Regions from separate parts of the Arthrobacter sp. CP30 genome, predicted to be linked through region 2. Evidence: riboswitches for the same ligand, from Rfam matches in the RefSeq annotation. Region 2 holds a riboswitch; each other region holds the start of a gene.

Evidence for each region. Region 2 has a riboswitch for cyclic di-AMP ahead of ACTIMO_RS09715 (C40 family peptidase). Riboswitches for the same ligand answer to the same signal wherever they lie in the genome.
Region 1: another riboswitch for cyclic di-AMP. It lies ahead of ACTIMO_RS14175 (NlpC/P60 family protein); the one in region 2 lies ahead of ACTIMO_RS09715 (C40 family peptidase).
Region 3: another riboswitch for cyclic di-AMP. It lies ahead of ACTIMO_RS01885 (LysM peptidoglycan-binding domain-containing protein); the one in region 2 lies ahead of ACTIMO_RS09715 (C40 family peptidase).
Region 4: another riboswitch for cyclic di-AMP. It lies ahead of ACTIMO_RS04960 (C40 family peptidase); the one in region 2 lies ahead of ACTIMO_RS09715 (C40 family peptidase).

What each region holds. Positions count from the first base shown of each region.
Region 1 is NZ_JBQEMM010000011.1:88,148-95,262, reverse strand. Features, by position in the region: gene ACTIMO_RS14190 (MFS transporter) at 1-61, shown strand, start outside; gene serC (phosphoserine transaminase) at 174-1,298, opposite strand; gene ACTIMO_RS14180 (metal-dependent transcriptional regulator) at 1,548-2,246, shown strand; cyclic di-AMP (ydaO/yuaA leader) riboswitch at 2,480-2,648, shown strand; gene ACTIMO_RS14175 (NlpC/P60 family protein) at 2,654-3,541, shown strand; gene ACTIMO_RS14170 (NlpC/P60 family protein) at 3,565-4,461, shown strand; gene ACTIMO_RS14165 (HNH endonuclease) at 4,689-5,186, shown strand; gene mobA (molybdenum cofactor guanylyltransferase) at 5,183-5,788, shown strand; gene ACTIMO_RS14155 (DUF6457 domain-containing protein) at 5,805-6,089, shown strand; gene ACTIMO_RS14150 (molybdopterin molybdotransferase MoeA) at 6,086-7,115, shown strand, end outside.
Region 2 is NZ_JBQEMM010000006.1:28,954-36,068, forward strand. Features, by position in the region: gene ACTIMO_RS09680 (aminotransferase class I/II-fold pyridoxal phosphate-dependent enzyme) at 1-850, opposite strand, end outside; gene coaD (pantetheine-phosphate adenylyltransferase) at 918-1,391, shown strand; gene ACTIMO_RS09690 (YdcF family protein) at 1,415-2,011, opposite strand; gene ACTIMO_RS09695 (YceD family protein) at 2,127-2,693, shown strand; gene rpmF (50S ribosomal protein L32) at 2,696-2,899, shown strand; gene rnc (ribonuclease III) at 2,978-3,799, shown strand; gene mutM (bifunctional DNA-formamidopyrimidine glycosylase/DNA-(apurinic or apyrimidinic site) lyase) at 3,800-4,762, shown strand; cyclic di-AMP (ydaO/yuaA leader) riboswitch at 4,900-5,076, shown strand; gene ACTIMO_RS09715 (C40 family peptidase) at 5,079-5,933, shown strand; gene ACTIMO_RS09720 (NAD-dependent epimerase/dehydratase family protein) at 6,252-7,115, opposite strand, start outside.
Region 3 is NZ_JBQEMM010000001.1:370,963-378,077, forward strand. Features, by position in the region: gene ACTIMO_RS01865 (hypothetical protein) at 1-343, shown strand, start outside; gene ACTIMO_RS01870 (sortase domain-containing protein) at 642-1,076, shown strand; gene ACTIMO_RS01875 (DsbA family protein) at 1,373-2,143, shown strand; gene ACTIMO_RS01880 (cytochrome c oxidase assembly protein) at 2,434-3,435, opposite strand; gene ACTIMO_RS01885 (LysM peptidoglycan-binding domain-containing protein) at 3,749-4,672, opposite strand; cyclic di-AMP (ydaO/yuaA leader) riboswitch at 4,675-4,893, opposite strand; gene ACTIMO_RS01890 (metal-sensitive transcriptional regulator) at 5,205-5,612, shown strand; gene ACTIMO_RS01895 (transglutaminase family protein) at 6,338-7,115, opposite strand, start outside.
Region 4 is NZ_JBQEMM010000002.1:333,157-340,271, reverse strand. Features, by position in the region: gene acs (acetate--CoA ligase) at 1-1,716, shown strand, start outside; gene ACTIMO_RS04960 (C40 family peptidase) at 1,781-2,671, opposite strand; cyclic di-AMP (ydaO/yuaA leader) riboswitch at 2,675-2,850, opposite strand; gene ACTIMO_RS04955 (hypothetical protein) at 2,986-3,261, opposite strand; SAM riboswitch class I at 3,366-3,469, shown strand; gene sfnG (dimethylsulfone monooxygenase SfnG) at 3,463-4,641, shown strand; gene ACTIMO_RS04945 (O-acetylhomoserine aminocarboxypropyltransferase/cysteine synthase family protein) at 4,641-6,020, shown strand; gene ACTIMO_RS04940 (CoA-binding protein) at 6,017-6,520, shown strand; gene ACTIMO_RS04935 (hypothetical protein) at 6,517-7,115, opposite strand, start outside.

The DNA of each region.
Region 1 (7,115 bases), on a different contig from region 2:
CTCGGCACCCCGGCGCCTGCGTCTCGACCACGAGGCGGGCGCTGCGGACTCCGGGGCGTAGGCGGAGAGTTCCCGCCAGTGTCCTGCATGCTTCGTCCGGCAGCTGCCGGAGGCGCGGCACCGGCGGTCCGGAGGAGGTGCTCCACGACGGCTGGAGAGGCGGTCCTGCCGGTCTAGAGGAGGTGCTCCACGACGTGGTCGATGCACGCGATCAGCGCGGAGACGTCGTCGGGCTCGATCGAGACGAAGGTGGCGATGCGCAGCTGGTTCCGGCCCAGCTTCCGGTAGGGCTCGACGTCGACGACGCCGTTGGCGCGGAGGATCGCTGCGATCCTCGACGCATCGACCGCGTCGTCGAAGTCCACGGTCACGATGACGTTCGAGCGGTCTTCGGCCCGGGCGACATAGGGCTCGGCGATCGGGGAGGCCTCTGCCCAGGCGTAGAGCCGGCCGGCTGAGTCCGCGGTGCGGGCCGCAGCGAAGGGCAGGCCGCCCTGGCCGTTCAGCCAGGCCACCTGGGCGTCGAGCGTCACGAGGGTCGAGAGGGACGGCGTGTTGTACGTCTGGTTCAGCCGCGAGTTGTCGATGGCCGTCTGCAGGTTCAGGAAGTCCGGGACCCAGCGGTCGCCCGCCGCGATGCGTGCGGCGCGCTCCAGGGCGGCGGGGGAGAAGAGCCCGAGCCAGAGTCCGCCGTCCGAGGCGAAGTTCTTCTGCGGGGCGAAGTAGTAGACGTCCGCCTGCGAGACGTCGACGTCGAGCCCCCCGGCCGCGGACGTTGCGTCGACGACCACGAGTGCGCTGTCGTCCGCTCCCGCCACCCGGCGGACGGGTGCGGCCACGCCCGTGGAGGTCTCGTTCTGCGGCCACGCGTAGGTGTCCACGCCGGCCTCGGCCACGGGATCGGGACGGCTGCCCGGCGCGGACGTGATGACACTCGATTCCTGCAGGAACGGTGCCCGGGTGGTGGCCGAGGCGAACTTCGACCCGAATTCCCCGAAGGAGAGGTGCTGGGCCCTCGCGTCGACCAGGCCGAACGTCGCCACGTCCCAGAACGCCGTCGAACCGCCGACGCCGAGGACCACTTCGTAGCCGTCCGGGGCGCCGAAGAAGGAGGACAGTCCTTCGCGCACACGCCCGACCAGGTCGCGCACCGGCGCCTGGCGGTGCGAGGTGCCGAGGAGCGTTGGTCCGGCGGCGACGAGCGCATCGATCTGGCCGCTCCGCACCTTCGACGGACCGGCACCGAAGCGGCCGTCGGCGGGCAGGAGGTGGTCGGGGATGCGGGGCGCTTCGCTCATGGGGTGCTCCAGCTGATCGGCGGGGGTATCGCCCTCATTCTGCCCCAGCAGCGGGTGGCCCTCCATTTGTGAACAGATGCCCGGGGCCCCTCCGCGCCCGCCGGGGACCCCCTCGGCGGGAATCACCGGAGCGGTCGCATGGGTTAACCTTGGGAGGCATGGGGCGGAACCGGCTGTGGCGGCCGCGGTGCCCCACCCGCGTGAGGCATTCCAGCCGCGCACCCGCACCGCACCAAGGAGCTGACCCGCATGACGGACCTCATCGACACCACCGAGATGTATCTGCGGACCATTCTCGAGCTCGAGGAGGAGAACATCGTGGCGCTCCGTGCGAGGATCGCCGAACGGCTGCGCCACTCCGGTCCGACCGTCTCCCAGACCATCGGGCGGATGGAGCGCGACGGCCTCGTGGTCGTCTCCGGTGACCGCCACCTCGAACTCACCGAACTCGGGCGGCATCGGGCCACCGGCGTGATGCGGAAGCACCGCCTGGCCGAGCGCCTGCTCAGCGACGTGATCGGCCTCGACTGGGCGTACGTCCATGACGAGGCCTGCCGCTGGGAGCATGTCATGAGCGAGCGTGTCGAGCGGCGGCTGTACGAACTGCTCGGCCAGCCCTCGGAGTCGCCGTACGGCAATCCGATCCCCGGTCTCGAGGCCATCGGCGGCATCCGGTCGGAGCTGTTCACGGACGGCGTCGTCACCCTGCTCTCGGCCATGGGTACCTACTCACCCGACAAGCGGGTGACGCTCGTCCGTCTCGCCGAGCCCATCCAGGTCGATCCCGAACTCCTCACCCAGCTGGACGAGGGCGGCTTGCGCCCCGGTGCGGACCTCGCGCTGGAGTCCGTGGGCGGGTACGTCTCCGTGCGTGTCCCGGGCGTCGAGGGAGCCCTCGAGCTGCCCCCCGAGGTCGCGTCGCACGTCTTCGTGTCCGTCGCCGCCTGACGGCTCCACCACCGGTCCCTGACGGCTCCACCGCGGGTCCCTGACGGTGCTTGGCCCCGGACCGTCACGGCGCCGGCACGGCGATTTCTTCGCGCCCGGGCGCGCCTCGGATGGTCGCCGTCACCAAGAACATACCGTTCCGTGACCGGAACGTGACATAGGGTGCTTTCTGTTGTAGCCTTCATCTCGTGCCAAATTCGCTCTAGATCCGGCACCCTCCTGCAAATCGCCTAGCTCTGCCATTGCCGGAGGTCCGTCCGCACCATCGCATGGCAGAGGCGGGGGAACCAATTTCGGGTTTCTGCACAGAAATCCTTGGGGTTAAGTCGCTTGCTCACGCAGCGGCCGGGTGACTCCCATCCGAATCCGACAGCTCACCTCGCAGGCGTTGGGAGAGGCAATCCACCGTGTCCACCAGCTCTTCGCTGGGCCGCCACCGCGCGCCCAAAACGGTCAGCCCGCTGACCACCCTGTCGACAGCAGTCGCATCCAACGCCGGTTCCGTCGGCCGCCAGGCAGCCGTCATCGTCGCCGCCTCGGGCCTGGTCCTCACGGCCGGCCTGCCGGCCCACGGCGTCACCACCGCGGACCGTGAGGTCCAGTCCTCCGCAGCCCTGACCATCAGCCGCGTCGTCTCCGCCGAGGTCACGGTCCCGGCCACGGCGAAGGTCACGTTCGAGCGGGTCGCCGTCGAGGTCACCCCCGCCCCCGAGTCCGTCGAGGAAGCCCCCGTCGTCGAGGAAGCCCCCGTCGTCGCGGCCCCCGCACCCGTCGCCGTCGTCGCGGCCCCCGCACCCGTCGCCGCCGTCGAGGCACCAGCACCGGTCGTTCCCGCTGTGGAGGTTCCGGTCGCAGCAGCACCCGTGGCCGCCGTCGCCGCGCCGGTTGCCGCGCCCAGCGCCCCGGTCGCCGCAGCGCCTGCAGCCGCCGCACCTGCTCCTGCCGCTCCGGCGCCCGCAGCCCCCGTGGAGCAGTCCGCTCCGTCATCCGGTGTCGCCGCCGGACTCGTGGCCTCCGCCTACGGCCAGATCGGCGTCGCGCAGGACTGCACCGCCATGGTCGAGACCGCCCTGCGCTCCGTCGGCAAGTCCGTCGGAGACCTGGCCCCGGGCCAGTTCTTCCAGTTCGGTGACGTCGTCGGCACGCCCGCCGCGGGCGATCTCGTCATCACCGGCGGCCATGTCGCGATCTACGTCGGCAACGGCCAGGTCATCAGCGGTGGCCTCAACGGCATGAACACCGACATCCACAACCTGTCAGACCTTCCCGGCGCAAGCTTCGTCCGCGTCCGCTGATCACCACACACGGAGAATCCCTTATGACTTCACGCACCACGATCGCCCGCCACCGCTCAGAAGCGCAGACCACTGCCGGCTTCTCCGCCCTCGCCGCAGCAGTCACCACCAACGCCGGCGGCATCGGCCGCCAGGCCGCCGTCATCGTCGCGGCCTCCGGCCTCGTCCTCACCAGCGGTGTCGCGGCCAACGCCGCCGACCTGCAGCCGCAGCGTGAGGTAGCCACCTCCAACGTCTCGGTCTCGTCGGTTCGCGCGGCCGTCGTCGCCTCGAACTCGTCCGTCGTGTCCTTCAACATGACGCCGGTCAAGGTCAAGGCCAAGCCTGTCGTCAAGACCCCGAAGGCCCCCGTCGTCGTGGCTCCCGTCGTCGAGGAGGTCGCCGTCCCCGTCGTCGAGACCGCTCCCGTCGTCGAGGCAGCACCGGTCGCCGCGGCAGCTCCCGCCGCCCCCGCCGTCGCCGCCCCGGCGGCCGTTGCGCAGGCTCCCCAGGCTGCGGCCGTCGCCGCTCCCGCCGTCGCCCCGGCTCCCGTCGCGGCACCGGCACCGGCGCCCGTCACCGCCCCCGCTCCGGCACCCGCGGTGTCCTCCGGTGTCGCCGCGACCATCGCGGAAGCTGCGAAGGGCCAGCTCGGCGTCATGCAGGACTGCACCCGCCTGGCGAGCAATGCCCTCGCCGCCGCCGGCATCAACTTCCACGGCTGGCCGGCCGGGTACCTGTCCCTCGGCCGCACGGTCAGTGCCGGCGAGGCCATCCCGGGTGACCTCATCTACTACGCCGACGGCGGCATGGGCATGGCCCACATCGCCGTGTACATCGGTGGCGGTCAGGCCGTCCACGGCGGATTCAACGGCAACACCACGGTGATCGCGCCCGCCGAGCTCGGCTCGGGCGGCGTGTACATCCGCGTCGGCGGCTGATCGCCCACCGAGCAGGACGGAAGGACCGGCGCATAGCGCCGGTCCTTCCGTGCATCCGGCACAGGAGTGCCGGAACCACCAGCTCGCGACACGTCACGTCCCGATCGGCGCCGATTAGCCCCCGTCCTGCGCCCGGCTTACCCTTGCAGTGTCAATCCGAAGCTCTTCTCCCGTACCACGGGATGGCACCCGGTTGCGGGGAACAGGTCAGCAAAGAGGAACGTGCCATGCGCACTCTTGTTCTGAATGCAGGGTATGAACCACTGGCGGTGGTCACCTTCCGCCGGGCGCTGGTGCTCGTGCTCACGGGGAAGGCCAGCGTGGTGGCCGAGGACGACGAGCCGATCGTGGGCCCCACGGAGATCCTCGGACGGCCCTCCGTGATCCTCCTGAACCGATACGTGAAGGTCCCGTACCGGTACGACGTCTCGGCCACGCGGCGAGGGGTCCTCCGTCGCGACAACCATCTCTGCGCCTACTGCGCGCGGCCGGCATCGACGATAGACCACGTGATGCCGCGCTCGCGCGGGGGCCAGGACACGTGGGAGAACCTCGTGGCCTGCTGCCTCACCTGCAACAACGCCAAGGGTGACAAGACCCTCTCCAGCCTGGGCTGGAGCCTGCGGATCGTCCCCCTCCCGCCGCGGGGGCCGCAGTGGCAGATCCGCGAGCTGGAGAAGCCGGCCCCGCAGTGGAACGAGTTCCTGTCCCAGCGGGCCGCATGACGCCCGCTCCCGTGCGGTTCGACGCGATCGTCCTCGCCGGCGGCAGGTCCTCCCGCCTGGGCGGCGTGGCGAAGGCCGGACTGCTCCTGGGCGGCCGGACCCTGCTCGAGCACACCTGCTCGGCGCTGGTCGACGCGGACCGCCTGGTCGTCGTCGGCCCGGACAGGGAGCCCGGTACCCTGGCCGGTGCGCCGACCATCGTCCGGGAGGATCCGCCCTTCGCGGGGCCGGCCGCGGGCCTCGTGGCCGGTTTCACCTCGTGGCGGGCACCGCGAGCGCCCTGGTGCGTCGTCGTCGCGTGTGACATGCCGAGGGTCGCGGACCTCCTCACGATCCTGCTGGCCGAGGCACGGGCAGAAGACGGGCAAGCTTCCCTCGTCGCGCTCGACGGCGGCCGCGACCAGCCGCTCGCCGCCGTCTACCGGAGCGCGGACCTTGCGGCAGCGATCGACGGCGTGCTGGCGCACGGAACTGCGCAGGATCTCTCGATGCGCAGCCTCCTTGCTAGTGTGAGGACCAGACCGGTCCCGGTTCCGCCGGGCACGACGCACGACGTCGACACCTGGAGTGATGCACGAGCGCTGGGCGTCGATGTCCCCTGAACCGCCCGGAGGGCTGATGGACGATCGCCAGAGACTGCTGCAGGAATGGACGGAGACGCTGCTCGCCGCGTTCGAGATCGAGGGGACGCACGTCGACATCGACGCCGTCCTGGAGCTCGCCGGCAAGGCGGCCCACGGCGTGGTCCGTCCCGCAGCTCCGTTGACGACCTTCGTGGTGGGGTACGCAGCAGGCCTGGCCGTGGGGAGCGGGCAGGCCGAGGAGCAGCTGGCCATCAGCTCCGCGATGGCGGTGGCCGACTCGCTCTGCACGGATGCGGCTGCGGACGGCGGGACCGCATGAGCGAGGCCGCCGGAGCACACGACGTCGACTGGACGGAGGCACGTCACCTGGCGCACGGTGCCGGGATGCCGCTGCCGTTCCAGACGGTCCCCCTCGCGGACGCCCTCGGGCAGACGCTGGCCGAACCCGTCCATGCGCTCCAGGCCATCCCGCACTACGCGTCCTCCGCCATGGACGGCTGGGCCGTGAACGGCGACGCCCCCTGGACGCTGGTCAGCCACGCGGTTCCCGAGGAGCACCCCCGCGGCAGGCCCGCACCGCACGCGGATTCCGGGGAGGTGTCCCTGGCGCCGGGCGAGGCGACCTTCATCCTGACGGGGGGTGTGGTGCCGCAGAACGCGCGGGGTATCCTCCGCACGGAGCACGGATCCATCCGCGGTGACGTCCTGGACCGCAACGAGGCCGCGCGTGCCGACGAGCCCTCGCAGTACGAGCACGTCCGGCCGGCGGGGGAGGAGGCCGAGGCGGGCTCCGAGGCCATCCCCGCGGGGGTGGTCCTCAACCCGGCGCAGATCGCCCTCGCCGCGGTGTGCGGGCATGACACGCTCGCGGTGCTCCGGGCGCCGCGGGTGTCCCTGCTCATGACGGGCGATGAGGTCATCGAGCACGGCCTGCCGCACGCCGGACAGGTACGCGACACCTTCGGGCCCCAGCTGCCCGGCTTCGTCGCGATGCTGGGCGGCCATGTCGACGTGGCGGGCCGCGCGAAGGACGACCTCGACGACGTCATCGCCGCCATCAGCGCCGAGGCGACCGACGAGTTCTCCCTCGCACGTGCTTCCGGGGACGTACTCATCACCACCGGTGGGACCGGGAGCTCCTCCGCGGACCACATCCGCCGTGCCCTCACCGAGCTGGGCGCCGAGCTGATCATCGACGGCATCGCGATGCGTCCAGGCCACCCGACGCTCCTCGCACGCCTGCCGGACGGCCGTTTCCTCGTGGGGCTGCCGGGCAATCCGCTCGCCGCGATGATGGCCATGCTCACCGTGGCCGGACCGTTGCTCGCAGGCCTGCGGGGCTCGC
Region 2 (7,115 bases):
TCTTGACGGTGCGCACCTGAGCCACGAGTTCCGCCGGCCCGCTGAGCCACCCGACCTTCCATCCCGTCACGGAGAAGGTCTTGCCTGCCGAAGAGATGGTCAGGGTCCGCGACGCCGCTCCGGGGAGCGTGGCGATCGGGATGTGCTCGGGGCCGAAGCGGAGGTGCTCGTACACCTCGTCGGTGACGATGATGGCACCGTGCCGCTCCGCCAGCCGGACGATCGTCTCCAGTGCCTCCCGCCGGAAGACGCTTCCGGTGGGATTGTGCGGGTTGTTGACGACGACGATCCTCGTGCGGTCCGTGAAGGCCGCCTCGACCGAGGCGGCATCCGGCTGGAAGTCCGGCGCCAGCAGGGGAGCTGTCGTATGGGTGGCTCCGGAGAGGCCGATCACGGCGCCGTAGGAATCGTAGAAGGGCTCGAAGGTCAGCACCTCGTCGCCCGGCCCGGCGAAGGCGAGAATGGCCGCGGCGATGGATTCCGTGGCGCCGGTGCTCACGATCACCTCGGTCCGGGGATCGACGGTGAGCCCGTAGAAGCGCTCCTGATGGGCGGCGATGGCGTCACGCAGCACGGCGAGGCCCTGTCCGGGAGCGTACTGGTTGGCCCCGTCGGCGATGGCCGACCTCGCGGCGTCGAGGATCTCCCGCGGTCCGTCCTCGTCGGGGAAGCCCTGCCCGAGGTTGATCGCCGCGTGCTTCTGCGCGAGGGCGGTGACCTCCTCGAAGATGGTGATCCCGAGCCCGCCGTCCCCGCCGAGCAGGTTCGCGCCGGCAGCGGTTCTCGCCCACGGGGCGGCCGGGCGGGTGGTGGGGAGGTGCGGAGAGGTTCGCTCGGCATCGGTGCTCATGCCACCAGTATCCCGGTGACGGCGGCCGAGGGGTGGACTCGGGAGCGGGACTCGGTACCGTGGAGGCATGAGCCGCGCCGTCTGCCCCGGATCCTTCGACCCCCTCCACAACGGACACATCGAGGTCATCGGGCGTGCAGCGCGCCTGTTCGACGAGGTGCTCGTCGCGGTGTCGACCAATTACGCCAAGAACTACCGCTTCTCCGGCGAGGAGCGCATCGCGTTCTGCGTCGACAGCCTCGCGCACCTGCCGAACATCCGCGTGGTCCCCATGGGCGCCGGCCTCCTGGCGGACTTCTGCCGCGAGAACGGAGCGACGGCGCTCGTGAAGGGCCTTCGCTCGAGCCTCGACTTCGACTACGAGCTGCCCATGGCGACGATGAACCGGCACCTGGCCGATGTCGAGACCGTCTTCCTGCCGACGGGCACCGACTTCGCCCACGTCTCCTCCACCCTGCTGAAGGAGGTGGCCGCACTGGGGGGCGACATCCGTCCGTTCGTGCCCGACGCCGTCCTCCGACGCCTCGTCGACCGGGTCTGAGGGCCGTTCGACGGCGCGGTCTGTCAGACCCGGTTGGCGCAGACCGGACGGAGGACGGACGTAGCGAGTGCGATGCTCTCCTCGGTAAATCTCGCGATCCACTGCCCTGGACCGAGATCAGGGTGCGATGCAGCCATGGTGACCGTAGCTTTCGAACACTGGGAGATGTTGAGGTGTGAGCGCGTCACATGGTACGTCGAGGTGACGACGATGATGTCGTCCCAGCCGCGATCCCGGGACATGTCGCTGATGGATCGTGCTTCGCCGCGGGTGGTCAGCGGATCCGGGCGGAAACACGTGGTCCTCCGGGTCTCCGCTCCACACAGGGCGTCCGCCTGCGTGTTGCCCGGCAGGCCCGTCGACGACAGCACGAGGAGGGGTGCGGCGCCCGTGTCGACGAGATCCTGTCCCACCGCGAGGCGCTCGTCCGAAGCGCCCGCCAGCACGAACACCGCATCTGCGCGACCCGTCTCGGCGAGCGGCGGGTTGTAGAAGAACTCGTAGGCTGTGAGGAGCCACAGGACGAGCAGCACCGTGCAGAAGCGCAGAGTCCGGCGGAGCACCCGCGGGAGGCCATCCGGTGTCCCAGCAGGATGCGGAGGGATGGAAGGGCTGGTCACCCTCCGAGGGTAGACGTACAGCCGCGTTTTGGGCCTGCCGGTCCCATCGGGCTAGGATGGTACGTCGGTCATATGTTCTACAGGAGTCACCATTAGCAGCGATCTCAGTTCGCCCCTGACATTCAGTGTCAAGGATCTCGGACGCAGTCCGGGGAGCATGCGGACCATCGAAGAACATGTTCCGGCACCCAAGGATTTCGGCGTGGCGCTGATCGGCGTGCAGGAGGGCTCCGACATGGAGCTGGACCTGCGGTTCGAATCGGTCCACGAGGGAATCCTGGTGTCGGGAACGGCAAACGTCGAGGTGACCGGCGAGTGCGGCCGTTGCCTGGAGCCATTGCGGTTCGACCGCGACGTGGACCTCCAGGAACTCTTCTTCTACAGCGACTCTGCGTCGCTGTCGGTGGAAGAGGACGAAGAACAGCACCGGGTGGAGAGCGATTCCGTCGATCTGGAGCCCGTGCTGAGGGATGCGGTGGTCACTTCGCTGCCATTCCAGCCGGTGTGCCGGGAGGATTGTCAGGGCCTGTGTTCCGAGTGCGGAGCACGGCTGAACGACGATCCGGACCACCACCACGAAGTACTGGATCCCCGCTGGTCAGCCCTCGCAGGGCTGGCGGGCACTGCCGCCGAGAACGATGCGGCACCCAAGTCAGAGTCAGACGAGAAGGAAGAGAGTTAGCCGTGGCTGTCCCGAAACGGAAGATGTCCCGCGCGAATACCCGTGCACGCCGGTCCCAGTGGAAGGCAACCGCCCCCAGGCTGGTCAAGACCCTCGAGAACGGTCGCGTCACCTACAGCCTCGCCCACCAGGCCAAGGTTGTCACCGACTCGGCCGGCACCCCGCTGTTCCTCGAGTACAAGGGCCGCAAGGTAGCCGACGTCTGACATCGGTGCACCTTCCGCTGCCGTGCTCCGCGCAGCGGCGGAAAACGCCGGTCCGACGCGTGATCAGCTGATGCGGTCGTGAAGAATACAGAAGAACTCTCGAAGCGTCTCGGTGTCACTATCGACACCGAGACGCTTCGTCTTGCCCTGACGCACAGGTCCTACGCGTACGAGAAGGGCGGCATCCCCACCAACGAGCGCCTTGAGTTCCTCGGTGACTCGGTGCTCGGCCTCTCGGTGACGGACGCGCTGTACAGGGACAACCCGGATCTGTCCGAGGGTGAACTGGCGAAGCGACGGTCCGCCGTGGTCAGCACCAGGGCGCTCGCCGGCGTCGCCAGGGCACTGGACCTCGGCAGCTACGTGCTGCTCGGCCAGGGGGAGAAGCTGACCAACGGGCGGGACAAGGCCTCCATCCTCGCCGACACCATGGAGGCCGTGATCGGCGCCGCGTACCTGAGCCACGGCATCGAGACCGCCCGCGCCATGGTCATGCGCCTCATCGGTCCCCTCCTGCGGGACTCCGCCGTGCTCGGTGAGGGGACGGACTGGAAGACCCGAATCCAGGAGACGGCAGCGGGCAGGCGGCTCGGCGCCATCGACTACCAGGTCGACGGGACGGGTCCCGACCATGCGCGCACCTTCACCGCGCGTCTCGTCATCGGCGGGGTGGAGTACGGCGCGGGTGGTGGGCACTCGAAGAAGGAGGCCGAGCAGGCGGCTGCGGCTGCTTCGTGGAAGCTCCTCGCCGACGTTCAGGACGTGCCTGCGACCGTCACGGGAGCCGGCGACGTCGGCGTGCGTCCTGCAGGTGTCGTGACCGGTCGCTCCGGCGGCGCGCGGAGGCACACCGACCACGCGGGGCTCCCCGAGCGCTCAGACTCCGACGACGGAGCATGAGTGCCTGAACTCCCCGAGGTGGAGGTGGTCCGGCGGGGACTGTCCCGCTGGGTCACCGGGCGGGCGGTCGAGAAGGTCGACGTCCTCGATCCACGATCCCTGCGTCGTCATGTCAACGGGGTCGAGGATTTCGTCGGTGACGTCACCGGCGCGCGCATCACCGATGTGGTGCGGCGCGGGAAGTTCCTCTGGATGGTCCTCGAGGATCCGGCGGCGGATGACGCCGCCCCGCCGCTGGCGCTGATGGCCCACCTCGGCATGAGCGGGCAGCTGCTCATCGAGGACGCAGCGGCGCCCCCGGAGAAGCACCTGAAGGTTCGCCTGGCCCTGTCGCGGGCGACGGGGGAGGACGGCTCCGCCCTGCCCACGGATCTGCGTTTCGTCGACCAGCGGATCTTCGGTGGGATGTTCGTCACGGGCTTCGAGCCGACACCGGACGGTCACCCCGGTGGGCTGGGGGGAAGCGACACCGCGCTCGTGCCCCACCAGGCCGCGCACATCGCCCGCGACCCCCTCGATCCGGCATTCTCCTTCGAGGAGTTCCACCAGCGCCTGCGCCGCCGTCGCACGGGGTTGAAGCGTGCCCTGCTCGACCAGGGACTCGTCTCGGGGATCGGGAACATCTACGCCGACGAGGCGCTGTGGGCTGCGCGCCTCCACTATGCGCGGCCCACGGAGACGATGCGCCGACCCGACACCCGGCGCATCGTGGACGCCGCCACCGAGGTGATGACCCGTGCCCTTGCCGCTGGGGGGACGAGCTTCGACTCCCTCTACGTCAACGTCAACGGTGCATCGGGCTACTTCGCCCGCGATCTCGAGGCCTACGGGCGTTCAGGCCGGCCGTGCCGCAGGTGTGCTGCAGAGGGACGGACCACGTCGATCCGGCGGGAGCATTTCATGAACAGGTCCTCCTTCTTCTGCCCCGTCTGCCAGCCCCGGCCGCGGAACGCGAGACCCTGAGCAGCGCCGGGACAGCGGCACCCGGCCGTTCGTGATCCAAACGTGACAAGTCGGGGATCACCGCGTACCGTTGAACCCGCGCCCGCTCCACCACGGAGGGGCGCCCCTCCTCTCTCTGCCTAACCCTGTCGATGAGGACGGACCGTTCGCTACACACATCGACAGGGGCGGGGGAACCGATAGCGGACCCACTCACGGGTCCTAGGGGTCAAGACGCGCGTGCACCAGCTCTGGGGCGGTGGTGCACGAACACCACGTCCGGATGTCCCATCCGAACCCGACAGCTAACTTCGTAGGCATTGGGAAAGGCATCAGCATGTCCAAGAAGAGCCATATCGCACGCCACCGGGCAGTCCCCACGCGTGTCAACCCCCTCGTTACCGCCTCACGGGCCGTCTCCGCGAGCGCCTCGATCGCCGGCAAGCCCGCCGCCGTCGTCGTCGCGGCCTCCGGCCTCATGCTCGGCGCGGCACTGCCCGCCAGCGCTTCCGGCGAGATCAGCGTCCAGTCGGTTCCCGTCCAGCAGGTCGCGGCCACCCCCGCCGCAGCCGGTACCTACACCGTCCAGTCCGGTGACACCCTCGGCAGCATCGCCGCGGCCCATGGCGTCAGCCTGGACACCCTGTTCTCGGCGAACGGCCTGGGCTACGCCTCGGTCATCTACCCGGGCCAGTCCATCGCACTCGGCGGATCCGCCGCTCCCCAGCAGCAGTACTCGGTGCAGTCCGCCTCGATCGTCGCCGCTCCCGCGGCAGCGCCCGTCGCCGCTCCCGTAGCAGCGCCCGTCGCCGCTCCTGTCGATGACGCGCCGACCTACAGCCTCCAGTCCTCGTCGATCGGCGCCACCGGCATCGTCGGAACGGCCATGCAGGGAGAGGGATCGGGCTACGTCTACGGCGGCACGGCCTTCGGCGGCTGGGACTGCTCGGGCTTCGTCCAGTGGGTCTACGCGCAGAACGGCATCAACCTGCCGCGCACCACGTGGTCCCAGTTCGCCGCCCTGCGCCCCACCGGTAACCCCCAGCCGGGTGATCTGGTGAGCCAGAACGGTGGGAGCCACGTCGGCATCTACCTCGGCAACGGCCAGATGATCAGCGCACTGAACCCGTCGCAGGGTACGCAGGTGCACCCCGTCTCCGTCATGTCGGTGGACGGCTACTACACCCGCTGATCGATCGGTCGGCCCACCCGGTCCGCGGTCACGCTGCGAGCCGAAGGAGTGAGGTCGAGCTCCAGCAGTGACGCCTGACGAAGGGCGGGATGCACAGCATCCCGCCCTTCGTCGTACCCCCGTTCCGACGCCGGCCGGCACCATGTCCGAGCGGTCGGGAGCGCCGTGCACGTCGAGCACGGGGCAGGCTCCGCAGGCTCCGGCCGCGGACGACGGCGCGTGCTCGGCGTGATGGAGGTCGGTCCGGCTGCCGGACGACCGGGCGGGTGGGACAGGAGTGCGCGAAGCCAGCGGGGGCAGGCGGTCTGCAGGCCGGTGTCAGGTCGAGTAGTGGCGGGCGAGCCGCTCGAACCCCTCGTCGATGCCGACCGCCGGACGCCAGTCGAGGACCGCCCTGGTGTGCCGCTGGTCGAACCAATGCGCGGTCGAGAGCTGCTCCGCCAGGAAGCGCGTCATGGGTGGCTCCCCGGACCGCTCGAGGGCGGTCCAGAAGCGCTCGATCACGGCTCCCGCTCCCCGGGCGAGCGATCCGGGCACACTCCGGGTCGGTGGGGTCACGCCTCCCGCGCGGCAGATACCGGCCAGGAGCTCGGCGATGGGCCGGGGTTCGCCGTTCGTGACCACGAGTGACAGTCCCGCGGCGCGGTCCATCCGGACCAGGCACGCCACGATCGCAGCCGCCGCGTTGTCCACGTAGGTCGTGTCGATGAGGGCGGTGCCGGCGTCGAGCAGCGGGAGGCGGCCGGCACGTGCCCGCTCCATCACGCGCTCCACGAGCTGCGTGTCCCCGGGACCCCAGACGATGTGGGGACGGACCGCCGCAACCCGGAAGCCACGGGTGCTGCGGCCGAGCGCCAGCAGCTCGGCGGCGGCCTTGCTCCGCGCATAGTGACCCCGCGCATGCGCAGGATCGGCGGGGCCTGCCGGTGCGCCGACCAGCGATGTGCCGTCATGCGCCACCGAGGGTGAGGAGACCTGGACGACGTCGGTGACGCCGGCCTGCTCCGCCGCGTCCAGGAGGAGGCGCGTCCCCTCGACGTTGATCCGGTGGAACTCGGCAGCGGGACCTGCGAAGGAGACCTTTGCGGCGAGGTGGATGACCGACGAGCAGCCGGCCACCGCGCGGGCTACGGCTGCGGGATCATCGACGGAGCCGAGGACCTCCTGGGTCCCGGCGATCCC
Region 3 (7,115 bases), on a different contig from region 2:
TATCCAGCGCAGCTTCGAGGTCAACCAGAACACGAAGGACGCTCTCGCCGCCGGCACCGCCGTTGTCGTCGTCCACGGCCTGGATCCCGCCACGGCCGGCGTCTCCGAGGAAGTCTTCAACTCCCCGAGCGACCTCGACCCCACGCTCCCCCTCGGCGCCACCTCGCCGGCACTGTGTGGCAACCTCGCCGCAACCCAGATGGGCGCCATGCCTTCCGGTGGAGCAGACACCGGTGTCGCACAGGAGACTGGCAGCAACGCCGGGATGCTCGCCCTCGGTGGCGGCCTCGTCCTCGCCGTTGCAGCTGGCGGAACCTACGCCGTCCGTCGCCGCACCAACTAGTCACACCAGAGCACCACTGAACTGATCGGACCGATTTCACACCATGATTAGTTCACTCAGCGGCCGCCGTCGAAACTTCCTGGTTTCAACGGCGGTCGCTGCTGTTCTGCTCACCGGATGCGGCGCACCCGCAGACCCGCAGACAGCAACAACCACCCAGCAACCCAGCGCTTCCTCGGCCCCGGTACCGGCTACCAGCAGTGCCGCCCCGACAGTCACACCTGCACCCGCCGCACCCTCCAGCGCCACCCCAGCTCCTACCGAAGCCGCAGAAGAATTCCTCCCCGAATCAGCGCCGGTGTCCTTCACCATCCCGGCGATCGGGGCAGGCTCGGATCTTCTGGCCCTGGGACTGCGTGAGAACGGGTCCCTCGACGTTCCACCCGACGGGCCAGGCGCTCCCGCCAGCTGGTACAACCAGTCCCCCAGCCCCGGCGAACAAGGACCAACAGTCCTCCTCGGGCACGTCAACGCAACCGACGGCGGGCCCGGTGTCTTCGCGGACCTCCGCGCCCTGAAAGCCGGCGACGTCGTAGAGGTCACCCGGCAGGACGGCACCGTCGTGAAGTTCGCCGTCGACCGCGGAGAGCAGTACCCCAAGAACGACTTCCCGACCCTCACCGTCTACGGCAACACCGACGGCGCCGAACTGCGCCTGATCACCTGCGACGGCTACGACCCCGCCACCGGACTATTCGACGACAACTACGTCGTCTATGCCAAGAGCATCTAAGCCGCAAATTCCGGCTACGGCCGACGGTTCAGCGCTCGGCCCCTGAACTTGCCCTCCCCCCCCCCCGTCAACCAGCACTTGTCTGGGTTGACGGTCTTCGGACTGAGCACAATCACCGGGGGTCTATTGACACAGCTGGCGGTGGAAATCATTACCCTAAATTGTTCACGGTACGATGTACCTAGTGTCAAGGCGGCACAGTGTCGGCAGTAAGCCGGCAGATGACCTCTCCGGCGGGCGTCGACACCTCAAGGGTGTGGGGCCTGGTCTGATGCGATAGGACCGGTACGCTTCCCATGAATCCTTGGTTTGCGGCAATGATTCCCCTAGCCATCATCCTGGTCCTGGGATCGATAGCATTCTTCATTGGATGTAAGGGGTACCTGTCCAACGACAATGACACCGACCAGGACTCTCCGCCTGCACGTCCTGTCTCTAAACAGACCCCACGTCATCAGGCCACGAGCAACCAGGCCACGAGTGATCAGGTAAGGCCGAACACCAGTGCAGCTAATCGGCAAGCTGCTCTTCGGCAGGCTGTCAGTAGTAGCGACAGACTTATCTTGCGCGCTTCTCACGAGCGCGCTGTCCTCGTTCAGTTCATTGACCTGTATTCTCCCGGAACGATTTCCGTACAGGAGTTTCTGGCGAATCTCCGCACTGACTATTCACGGCGGGTAACGTTCGTGACACGACACCTGCCCACAACGGACGATGCCTACCTCGCGGCCAGCGCCCTTGAGGCAGCGGACCGTCAGGGATACTTCATTCAGTACTTGGAAGCCCTCACACTGGATCCCGAAGCGCAGGAACGCCCCCGTCTTAGCGCGTCCATCACGGCCGATACGTACCTGATGATCGCACGCGAGCTTGGACTCAACAGCGATCGCTTCGAAGCGGACATGAACAGTGAGCAAGTGCGAACCTTGATCGACAGTGACAAGGCTGAAGCCGCACACGCCGGCGTGACGCGAGCCCCGGCACTAATTCTTCTCGACGACCAGAACCACAACACTCTCACGTCGCTCCAGGATTTTCGCGAGGCCGTCCGACTCGTAGCACGCTGACCTGCGGCTGGATGCTCTGAGAGCAGCCTAGGACCGGGGCCTCCCTCGTCGCACAGACCCTACCCAGAACATGGACTACAGGACGCTAAACGCAGGACAAGGGTGTGCGGAACAAGGATGCCGCGAGTGGAGGTGCGATTGGGATGATCAGCACCGCCAGGAGTCCGGCGGACCCGCCTATGGCGCGTTGCCCGTCTCCTACGATGCCTTTTCCTTCGATGCTCACTTCTATCGGGTGGACGGGAGTGCCGCTTTGGACCAGCTGGGGGAAGGGTAGTCCTTCGTGATGGTCAGCGGTGGCGGTCATGGCGTGCAGCGCGTTGCCTGAGCTGCTCGAGGTATTCGTTGTATGCGTCGAGTTCCGGTGTGCCCTCGAGATTGTGTTTACGGTCCATTGCTTTTGAGGTCACTGTCTCATCGCGCTGCCACCGCACCATGATGATCAGCAGCATCAATACGGATGGCAGTTCCCCATAGGACCAGGCCAGCCCCCCTGCTATGCCCTGGTCCGTCAACGGGTCGACATCCCATCCCGCCGGTAACGTGCCGAAGAAATCTACGACCGGAGTAGTCGCCATCATCAGCACGACGCCAAAGAATGCATGCAAGGGCATCTCTGCGAAGATGTCGAGGAACCGACCGAGATGGGATTGTTTGACCGGCAGCGGATCCGTGGACAGCACTGGAACCGTGAAGAGGATTCCAGAAATCAGGAACAGCAACTCCAACGTGATGTGTCCGTACCAGGAGGGCAGCATCGCGTCTGCGATACCGCTGAGGTAGACCCCGTAGAAGCTCACCAGGAACACTGGGATCATGAAGGCCGGATGGAGCAGGATTCTAGCCGTTCTGGACTTTAGACCAGCATGCGCAAGCCTCAGGACCGGTCGGCCGAGGCCACGGTGAGGAGTTGCGCGTAAGAGGAGCGTGCCTGGCCGGCCCAGAACCAGCAAGGGCGGCACCGCCATCATGAGAGTGAGTTGCTGGAACATGAAGACGGAGAACATTCGCAGCCCGTAGCCCTCGACTCCGGCACCCATGGTGATCATGATGATCATGCACCCTGAGAGGAAAACTGCTGTCCGCCACACCGGCCAGGATCTACCGGATGTCCACAGGCGGATCGCACCTGTCAGGTACAAAAGGCCCAGTAGTAAGGCGATTGCAGGTATCAGCGGGATCGGCTGCAAGGTTGGCGCCAGGTACGTTGCCCATGAAGGAGGTGCTTCCGGTATCCATACCGGTCCGCTGACCCATGGTTCGTTCACTGTTGCCCGCCCTTCCTCATTCATTATCGCCGCCCCTTGGTCATCACCGCCAAAGAGTTCTGATCAGTGATGCGTGCCTGTGCCACAGCGAATGCGCGTCGCGTGAGGAGGACCTCTCGAGGCAACAGCACCAGGCTGGCTTGCATCAGTGGAACTTGAGCCGACGCTCGTTACTTTGACGTGCAGGTTTCAGTGGTCGGGCCGGTTCTGCTGTCCTCCTCGTGGTGCCTGTGGATGGGATTTGAGGAGGTGGAAAAGGAAATAGCGGCAAGCACCCCCGTCCAGGGCACTTGCCGCTATCTCAGCTCAAGGGTATTCGCTTCAGCAGACAGTTCTACTAGCTGACGCGAACGAAGGAGGATCCGGCGAGGTCGGACAGCGGGTGTTCCATGGTGGCGTTGATGCCGTTCATGCCGCTGCTGATGACCTTGCCGCCGCCGACGTAGATGGCGACGTGGCCCGGGCGGATGACGAGGTCACCAGGAGCCGGGGTGGCAACGACGGTCCCGAACTGGAAGAACTGCATGGGGCCGAGGTCCCCGACGTTCTTGCCGATCGAGCGCAGGGCCCGCTCGACGAGAATGGTGCAGTCCTGGGTGGAGCCGATCTGGGCGTAGGCCGAGGCGACCAGGGCAGCACCGACGCCGCTAGCGGCAACAGTGGGCTGAGCGGCAGCCGGAGCGGCCGGGGCTGCTGCAATGGGCGCAATGGATGCCGAGGTGAGGGAGATGCCGGCAGGCGCTGCGGCGGGAGCAGGTGCCGGGGCAGGTGCACTGTAGAAGACCTGGTTGGCAGGGAGCGCGGCAGGCACTGCTGCGGGGCTCACAACAGCACTGGCAGCGGCCGGACCGGAAAGCTTGATCTGCTGGCCCGGGTAGATCACCGATGCGAAGGACAGGCCGTTGGTGGCCAGCAGCGCATCAAGGTTCACACCATGGCGTGCAGCGATCGCGCCCATGGTGTCACCGGAAGCCACCGTGTAGGTACCAGCTGCAGACGCCTGAACAACAGGGGTCTGGACAGCGGGGGCCTGCACCGCAGGTGCCTGGGTGGTGACGGCGGTCGATGCGGCTTCGGAGTACGTTCCTGCCTGCGCTGCGGGGGCTCCGACGGCGAAGACGAGGCCGCCGGTTGCGGCGGCGACGATGGCCGGCTTACCCAGTGCGACGGCGCCGGTCTTTGCCGAATACGCCAGGCCTTCGAGGGCGACGGAGTGAGTGACGGCCGCGCGGTGGCGTGCCGGAATGGACGATCGTGACATGGTGATTGCCTCTCCCATGCCTGCGGGGTGAGCTGTCGGGTTCGGATGGGAGTCACCCGGCCGTCTCGAAGATCTATCCATCACAGCGTCATAGGACGAACCGTGGCAGACAGACTTCGTAGATCGGCTTAACCCCGAGGATCAACAACACGGGACGTGTCGCGATCCGGTGGAAACGTGGTTCCCCCGTCCCTGCCAACTGGGTGATGCGAACGGGTCCCGGGAGCAGCGGCAGGGCTCGGCATTCTGCGCGGGAGAGCGAACTCGGCGGGTGCCGGGGTCACGTGAGGACAATACCCTAGGGTGGTATCGATTGTCACGTTCCCATAACGCACACTCCTGAAGGATGCCAGTGACGGGGTGAGAAACAGATGACCAGATACGACGCGGAACTTCTTGGTCAGATGATCGTTCACCTGGTTCACCTTCTTCACGGATACTTAGGGGACCGTGCATCTCACACGGCTGAGAACCGCGTCGTCAACGCACTGGGCCACTCGTGTCGTCGACGATGATGATGAGGGAAGCAAAGATGACACTTCGCACCGAACACAACCTTAATGACATCTCCTCCAGGGGTGCGACACAATCGGGCGAAGCCCCGAACGTTGATGAGAGTAGTGGCACTCACCATGGTTACGCCGCTGACAGAAGTGCCTACCTGCGTCGGCTCAAGCGCATGGAAGGTCAGGTTCGTGGTATAGCCCGAATGGTCGAGGAGGACAAGTACTGCATCGACATCCTCACTCAGGTCGCTGCCGTCAACAGTGCCATGCATGCCTTCAGTCTCGGGCTCCTTGAGAGTCACCTGACGCATTGCGTTGCAGACGCTGCACGGGAGGCAGCAGGTACGAACATCACCGGCGATACAACCGACATAGGTCTGATCGATCAGAGAATTAAGGAAGCGACTCAAGCCATAGGGCGGCTGCTGAGATGACAGAACCCATTCGATGGGGTCAACGACAACAGCCGGTCACTAGCGCAGGCCTCGGCACTCTAGAAAACCGAAGCTTCCCAACACCATCGCGGCCGAGTCCTCAATGAGTAGGGCGTGGCCCCCGGCTCGATGACAGGGGTGTCTTGTTAGTCCCTTATACGGCTTTGACCGACTACCGACCGCGAGAGCTGCAGGGGTATCGCCGCAACCGGTGGTTGGGTTGCGTTACTGAGGTCGATCATCATTGAGGCAGCGACACCTTCACGGCCAATGTTCATCGGTGTCCGCTGACCCGATGAGAAACTCACCGAGTTTTCGTCCTACGGTCACCTGAATTCCACATTTCCCCGACGATGGCTGCATCTTTCTATAAAAGGGTCTCCTACGCAGACCGGCTGCTGCGGCTGTCGGTTGCCGCCCGGCCCTACCTGGTCACGGTCAGCGTCCCGATCCGCGATCATCTCGTGTCCGCCGATAGTGACCTCCATTGACGTCTGCCGTCGTGCCTCTTGGCTCTAGCTATTCCTCGGGGGTCGGGGTGTGTCGATTCTGAATTTCGCTGACCAGCCTTCATCAGGTCGAGGGTGAGCTTCCAAGCCACTCTTTCACCAACGGTCATTCGCAAATCGTGGGCGTAGACAGCTGGCGCGCCATATCGGTGATAGTGCTGCACCAACCTCTTGATCACTCATGGTTTGATTGCGCTGAGGAGAGTGCATTAATGCTTACGCGCGCGGGCTGGACCGGAAGCGGTTCATCAGTGACTGCGGGAACAGCCTGGCCTTGACCCTCGTGGACCACGGGCTCCCACGTCGCAGCGCACGGGTGACGATATCGACGTCGTCCCAGCGCGCTGGGACGGGCCGTGCGAGGGTGGCGGAGCCACCGCCGCGAACCGCGCCGCTCCCGCCGCCCGGCCGGACCGGTGGGATCGCACCGTCCGCCGGGATCCGCGCGGCGTACTCCTCGTGCTCGTAGGCGTTCCTGAGCCGGGCCAGCGACTGGGCAGGCTCGCCCGCGAGATCCGCCTCGTGGGCCAGGCGGGCTGCGAAGGTGCGCGGGGTGTCGGTCTCGTCGAGTGGGTGTCCGTAGTCGCCGGCGATCTCCGTCGTCTCGGCCCAGGCCGCGGTCGCGGCACCGTCGACGGCGGTCGACACGTCCGCGACGGCGACGGTCCGGCGGCGTGACCGGGTCCTGGCCGTGCGCAGCAGCAGGGGGACGAGGGCGAGCAGGGCGATCCCGCCGAGAGCGGCCGCACCGGCGCCGGGCGAGGCCTCGTTCCGCGGTCCGGCACCCTGGCCGCCCGCCGCAGCATCCGAGGGTTCCGCCGACGCGTCGGCCTCCGCTCCGACCCGGGGAAGGCTTCCCGGGTTCAGGGCGTCGGAGTCGTCCGCGCGCGGTCCCACCGGCGAGAAGGCCTGCTGCGCGTAGGTCGGCACCACGCCGCGGGACGGCGTCGGTTCGAACTGGACCCACCCGACCCCCTCGAAGTACAGCTCGGGC
Region 4 (7,115 bases), on a different contig from region 2:
GTGGCCCTGCACTTCGAGGGTGAACCCGGTGACCGCCGGACGGTGACCTACGCGGACCTGCAGGACGAGGTGTGCCGTGCGGCGAATGCGCTGCTCGCCCTCGGGATCGGGAAGGGCGACCGCGTGGTCGTGTATCTCCCGGTCCTCGTCGAGACCGTCGTCATCACCCTCGCGTGCGCGCGGATCGGCGCGGTCCACTCGCTCGTCTTCGGCGGGTTCTCCGCCGAGGCGCTGCGCTTCCGCGTGGAGGACACCGGAGCCAGACTCCTCGTCACCACGGACGGCCAGTACCGCCGCGGAACGGCCGTGCCGGTCAAGGCGAACGCGGACGCCGCCGTGGCGGGCAGCAGCAGCATCGAGCACGTCCTCGTGATCCGGCGCACCGGCTCGGACGTCCCGTGGACGGACGGCCGCGACGTCTGGTGGCACGACGCCGTCGACGCCGCACCCAGCGACCACGAGCCGGAGGCGTTCGACGCCGAGACGCCCCTGTTCATCATGTACACCTCGGGGACCACGGGCAGGCCGAAGGGTCTGGTCCACACCGCGGGCGGTTACCTCACGCAGGCGTCGTGGAGCTTCGAGCACCTGTTCAGCCACCCCGATCCGGCGCAGCGCGACGACGACGTGCACTGGTGCACCGCCGATCTCGCCTGGGTGACGGCACACACCTACGAGATCTACGGTCCGCTCTCCAACGGCGCCACGCAGGTGATCTTCGAAGGCACACCCGACACGCCCCACCCCGGCCGCCACTTCGAGATCATCGAACGCTACGGCGTGACGAGCTACTACACGGCGCCCACCCTGGTCCGTTCCCTCATGGGCTGGTTCCCGGACGGTGTCCCGTCCACCTGGGACCTCTCGAGCCTCCGCGTCCTCGGGACGGTCGGCGAGGCCGTGAACCCCGAAGCCTGGCGCTGGTTCCGCCGGAACCTCGGCCGCGACGAGCTCCCCGTCGTCGACACGTGGTGGCAGTCCGAGACCGGCGCCACGATCCTCTCCCCCAGCCCCACGGACTCCTCGTTCAAGCCGGGCTGCGCGGCGCGGGCCCTGCCGGGGGTCTCCACGCGGATCGTCGACCGGCACGGCGCGGCGGTGCCGGCGGGCGAGCAGGGCCTGATCGTCGTCGACCGTCACGGCCCCGCGATGGCCCGGACCGTCTGGGGCGATCCCCAGCGCTACCTCGACTCCTACTGGCGGATGTTCGCTGCCGAGGGCTGGTTCCTCGCCGGCGACGGCGCGCGGTACGACGACGACGGCGACACCTGGATCCTCGGGCGCGTGGACGACGTGATCAACGTGTCCGGTCACCGGCTGTCGACGATCGAGATCGAGTCGGCCCTCGTCGCCCACCCGCTCGTCGTCGAGGCGGGCGTGTGCCCGATCGCCCATCCGGTGACGGGCCATGCCATCGCGGCCTTCGTGGTGCTGGCCACCGGTACCGATCCGTCGATCGACGTCTCCGGGACGCTGCGGGCCCAGGTCGCCGAGGCGATCGGCCCGATCGCACGCCCCTCGGCCGTCGTGGTCGTCAAGGACGTGCCGAAGACGCGCTCCGGCAAGATCATGCGGCGCCTGCTCACGCAGCTCTTCGAGGGCACGGAGCTGGGGGACACGACATCCCTGCAGAACGAGGGGTGCATCCCCGGGATCCAGGACGTCCTCCGCCTCAGCGTCCGAGGCGCTACTCCGGCAGGTCTGCCCCGCGGTTAAACGAAGGAGACGGCAGGCGCCCCGTCCAAGCGCCTGCCGTCTCCCGTGCGTGGTCCGTCCGGTATTAGCCCACCCGGACGAAGGATGCTCCCGGAAGATCCGAGAGAGGGTGCTGCATGGTGGCGTTGATGCCGTTCATGCCGCTGCTGATGACCTGGCCACCGCCGACGTAGACGGCCACGTGGCCGCCCGTGATGACGAGGTCACCGGGAGCGGGGGTGGACACCTGGGCGCCGAACTGGAAGAACTGCGAGGGGCCGAGGTCTCCGACGGAGATACCTGCCGCGCGCAGGGCCTTCTCGACCAGCACGGTGCAGTCCTGCACGGCACCGGCAGCGAGCTGCGCCCGGGCGGAGCCGAGGATGGCGCCCGCGGCGTTGCCCGAGGGAGCGGTCTCGGCGGCGACCGGGGTGATCGCTGCCGAGGCCAGGTAGACACCCGATCCGGCTTCCGTGGACACGGCCGGAGCCGGAGCGATTGCGGCGGCCTGCTGGACGGCAGGAGCAGCTGGTGCTGCGGCGACCGGGGCGGACACCGTCTGGGCCGGCGCCGCGACAGCAGCACCGGCGGCGGGGATGACGATCGTCTGTCCGGGGAAGATGACCGATGCGAGCGAGAGGCCGTTGGCGGTCAGGACCGTGGTGAGCTCGACGCCGTAGCGGGCCGAGATGGCACCCAGGGTGTCGCCGGCGGCGACGGTGTAAGCGGTGCCCGCGGCGCTTGCTGCGGCAGCGGGGGCGACCGCGGCGGTCGGAGCCGTCGTGCCCTCGGCGGTGTAGGTGCCGGCGTGTGCGGTGCCGACGGCGCTGAGGGCGAGGCCCGACGTCACGGCGACGATGGCGACCGGGCGGCCCACGGCGGTGGCTCCGCTCTTCGCGGCGCGGGACAGGCCCTGCAGCGCGAGGTTTCCGTCGACGTCCGCGCGGTGGCGTGCCGGTGAAGTGATTCGTGACATGGTTCTATACCTCTCCCATGCCTGCGGGGTGAGCTGTCGGGTTCGGATGGGAGTCACCCGGCCGCGGGCACCGCCGGTGGGCGGTGCGGTGCGACTTAACCCCGAGGACGCGTGCAGGGATCCTGCGCGTCCGGTGGAACTGATGGTTCCCCCGTCCCTGCCTTCGGTGTATGCGGACGTATCCCGATCGGCGGCAGGGCTCGGCAATCCGTGCGGGAGCGCCCCACGTGGACGGGAGCACCGACTGAGAGTACCCAGCGCTCCGGGCGTTTGTCACATTTCTGTAACGGGGCGTATCCTGCCCTTCCCGCCGGTCACCGATCGCCCTGCAGCGCGCGCTCCCGGCGCGATCCCGCGGAACGCCACCGGCGGAAGGCGAGCACGGTCCCCGTCGCGCTGAGGATCAGCAGGCCGCACTGCTGCACGAAGAACCACACTCCGACGGATGTCCCGCCGATACTCGATGCCGCCACGATGCTGCCGGCCAGGACGAGCGTGAGGACGGCACCGACCCAGCACAGGGTGTTCCACAGGAGGCGCTCCTGCTCGCGCGTAGCAGCCCTCCACTCCTCGGTTCCGCCGTGATCCATGCACCAACCCTAGGCGTACGGACCAGGACTCCGCCCTGACATCCGGCACCACGCAGAGCGACACATTGTTTGGATTGTCGCGACCCCGATGTCACACTCGTGCTTGACCATCCCGAGCGGCCGAGAGATCTGGCTCATTGACGCCGCAGCAACCCTGGCCCCCGTGCACCACGGGGACAGTAGGGTGCTACTGCCAGAACGATGGAGGAAGTCATGAGCGTCGCCGACCTGTCCACTCCCCTGAAGTTCGCCTACTGGGTCCCCAACGTCAGTGGTGGTCTCGTGGTCTCGACCATCGAGCAGCGCACCAGCTGGGACTTCGACTACAACCGCAAGCTCGCCCGGATCGCGGAGGACGCCGGTTTCGAGTACGCCCTGTCACAGACGCGGTACGCCGCCTCCTACGGCGCGGACAAGCAGCACGAGGCCACGAGCTTCTCGCTCGCCCTCCTCGCCGCGACCGAGAGACTCAAGGTGATCGCCGCCGTCCACCCCGGGATGTGGCACCCGGGCGTGCTGGCCAAGTTCATCATCACGGCCGACCACATCTCGAACGGCCGCGCGGCCGTGAACATCGTCTCCGGCTGGCTGAAGGACGAGTTCGTGAACTTCGGCCTCGAGTGGCTCGAGCACGACGAGCGCTATGTCCGCACGGAGGAGTTCATCCGCGTGCTCAGGGGCCTGTGGACCGAACAGGGCTACAGCCAGTCGGGGAAGTACTACGACATCACGGACTTCACACTGAGCCCCCCGCCCGTCGACGTCCCCGGCCGCCCGCACCCGGAAGTCTTCTTCGGCGGCAATTCGACGGCGGCGCAGGCCACTGCCGGCCGGGTCGCCGACTGGTACTTCTCGAACGGGAAGGACCTCGACGGGTTCAGGGAGAACATCGCCGGGGTGCAGGCCTCGGCCACCGCCGCCGGGCGCCGTCCCCGGTACGGGCTGAACGGCTTCGTCATCGCCCGCGACTCCGAGAAGGAGGCGCGTGACACGCTCCGTGAGATCGTGGCCAAGGCCCACCGTCCCGCGGTCGAGGGCTTCCGCGACGCCGTGCAGGAAGCGGGCGCCTCCACGAAGGACGGCAAGGGCATGTGGGCCGATTCCTCCTTCGAGGACCTCATCCAGTACAACGACGGCTTCCGGACGCAGCTGATCGGCACTCCGGAGCAGATCGCCGAGCGGATCGTCGAGTACAAGAAGATCGGCGTCAACCTCTTCCTGACCTGCTACCTGCACTTCCAGGAGGAGGTCGCCGCCTTCGGGACGGACATCCTCCCGATCGTGCGCGAGCTCGAGGCGGATGCGGCCCGCAGGGCCGGCGTCGACTTCGATCCGGACGAGACCCTCACCGGAACCCATCCCAGCAAGGCAGGTGTCTGATGGCAGAACGTTCCTTCGGTTTCCGCACGCGTGCTCTCCACGCCGGCGGAACCCCCGACGCGACGCACGGCGCGCGGGCCGTCCCGATCTACCAGACCACGTCCTTCGTGTTCAAGGACACGAACGACGCCGCGAACCTCTTCGCGCTGCAGAAGTACGGCAACATCTACTCGCGCATCGGCAACCCCACCGTCGCGGCCTTCGAGGAGCGCATCGCCTCCCTCGAGGGCGGGATCGGCGCAGTGGCGACGGCGTCGGGCATGAGTGCCGAGTTCATCACCTTCGCGGCCCTGTGCCAGGCGGGCGATCACATCGTCGCGGCCTCCCAGTTGTACGGCGGGACCGTGACCCAGCTCGACGTCACGCTGCGCCGCTTCGGCATCGAGACCACCTTCGTGCCGGGGACCGACCCGGCGGACTACGCAGCGGCCATCCGCGAGAACACGAAGGCCGTCTACGCCGAGGTGATCGCGAACCCGTCCGGTGAGATCTCCGACCTCGCGGGACTCGCGAAGGTGGCGCACGACGCCGGCATCCCCTTCATCGTCGACTCCACACTGAGCACCCCCTACCTCGTGCGGCCCATCGAGCACGGCGCCGACATCGTCATCCACTCGGCCACCAAGTTCATCGGCGGCCACGGCACCACCCTCGGCGGCGTGATCGTCGAGAGCGGCCGGTTCGACTGGGGCAACGGCAAGTTCCCCATGATGACCGAGCCGGTGCCCTCCTACGGCAACATCCAGTGGTGGGCGAACTTCGGTGAGTACGGGTTCCTCACCAAGCTCCGCACCGAGCAGCTCCGCGACATCGGCCCGTCCCTCTCGCCGACGTCGGCCTTCCAGCTCCTGCAGGGCGTCGAGACGCTCGCCCAGCGCCTCGACGAGCACCTCGAGAACGCCCTCGCCGTGGCGCAGTGGCTCCAGGCCGATCCCCGCGTGGAGTACGTCAACTACGCAGGCCTGCCCACCCACCCGCACCATGAGCGCGCGAGGACCTACCTCCCGCAGGGGCCGGGGTCCGTGTTCAGCTTCGGCATCCGGGGCGGGCGGAAAGCGGGCCAGAAGTTCATCGAGTCGCTGCAGCTCGCCTCGCACCTCGCGAACGTCGGCGACTCCCGGACGCTCGTGATCCACCCGGGCTCGACGACGCACCAGCAGCTCTCCACCGAACAGCTGGTCGCGGCGGGCGTTCCCGAGGACCTCGTCCGCATCTCCGTGGGCCTGGAGGACCTGGCCGACATCCTGTGGGACATCGACCAGGCACTCGCCCTCGCGGTCGATGCGACGGACGAGGCCTTCGACGACCTCCCGCAGGAAGCGGCGGGCGGGAACGACGACGACGCGTCGGCGACGCGCGCAGTGGGAGTGGGAGCATGAGCGGCACGGAAGCAGCACCTCGCACGTGGGAGGGGCCCTCGGCGCCCGAGCGGCTCGCCCTGCTCCGGAGCGCCCGGTCCGTCGCGATCGTCGGCGCCTCCGACAAGCCGTCGCGGGCGTCCTACTTCGTGGCGACCTACCTGCAGTCGTCCTCGCCCTACCGCCTGTACTTCGTCAATCCGGTGGCCGGCCGGATCCTCGGGCAGCCCGCCTATGCGTCGCTCAAGGATCTCCCCGAGGTCCCCGACGTGGTCGACGTGTTCCGGAAGCACGACGACCTGCCGTCCGTGCTGGAGGAGACCCTCGACGTCGGAGCGAAGACGCTGTGGCTGCAGCTCGGCTCCTGGCACGAGGACGTGGCGCGTTCCGCGGAGGCGGCGGGCCTGGACGTCGTGATGGACCGCTGCATGAAGATCGAGCACGCGCGCTTCCACGGCGGACTCAACCTCGCGGGCTTCAACACCGGAGTCATCTCCTCGAAGCGGCAGATCACGTCCTAACCGGCCGGCGCTGCGGCGCTGTCCTCCGTTAGGGTGTCGCCTGCGTGGGCCGGGGCGCCATCGTCCGCGTCGGCATGACCCGCGTCAGCTTCGCCCGCGTCAGCTTCGCTCGCGTCGTCATTGTCCGCGTCGGCATCGTCCGCGGCGGAAACGACGCCCGGGACACCAGGGGTCGTCACTCCGGTGCCGGCCGGTACCGGCACGGGGCCGTCACTGTTGGGCGCCATGGCAGGTCCCGTCAGCGTGCCGCCGTCGGAGGTCGGCACGGAACCCGACCCGGAGGTCTCGGCCTCCGGCGCCGTGATCGCTGCGTCTGCTGATCCGTCGTCCGGCGCGGCAGGGTCGACCGGACCGGGAGCCGCGCCGTCGACGGATACCGCTCCGCCCGTGTTCCCGGCCGGGGCGACGCCCGCTGAAGCATCGACCTGAGCGTCGGGCACAGCAGTCACCCCAGGCACCGGGGCGTCGACGGGACCGTGGTGGAGTGTCCCGTCGCGCACCGGGGCTTCCTCCGGCGCAGCTGCAGGATCGACCGGCACCGGAGCGTCCGCGGGGAGGCTCCACCAGGTCCCGTCATCGATTCCCGGGTCGGCGA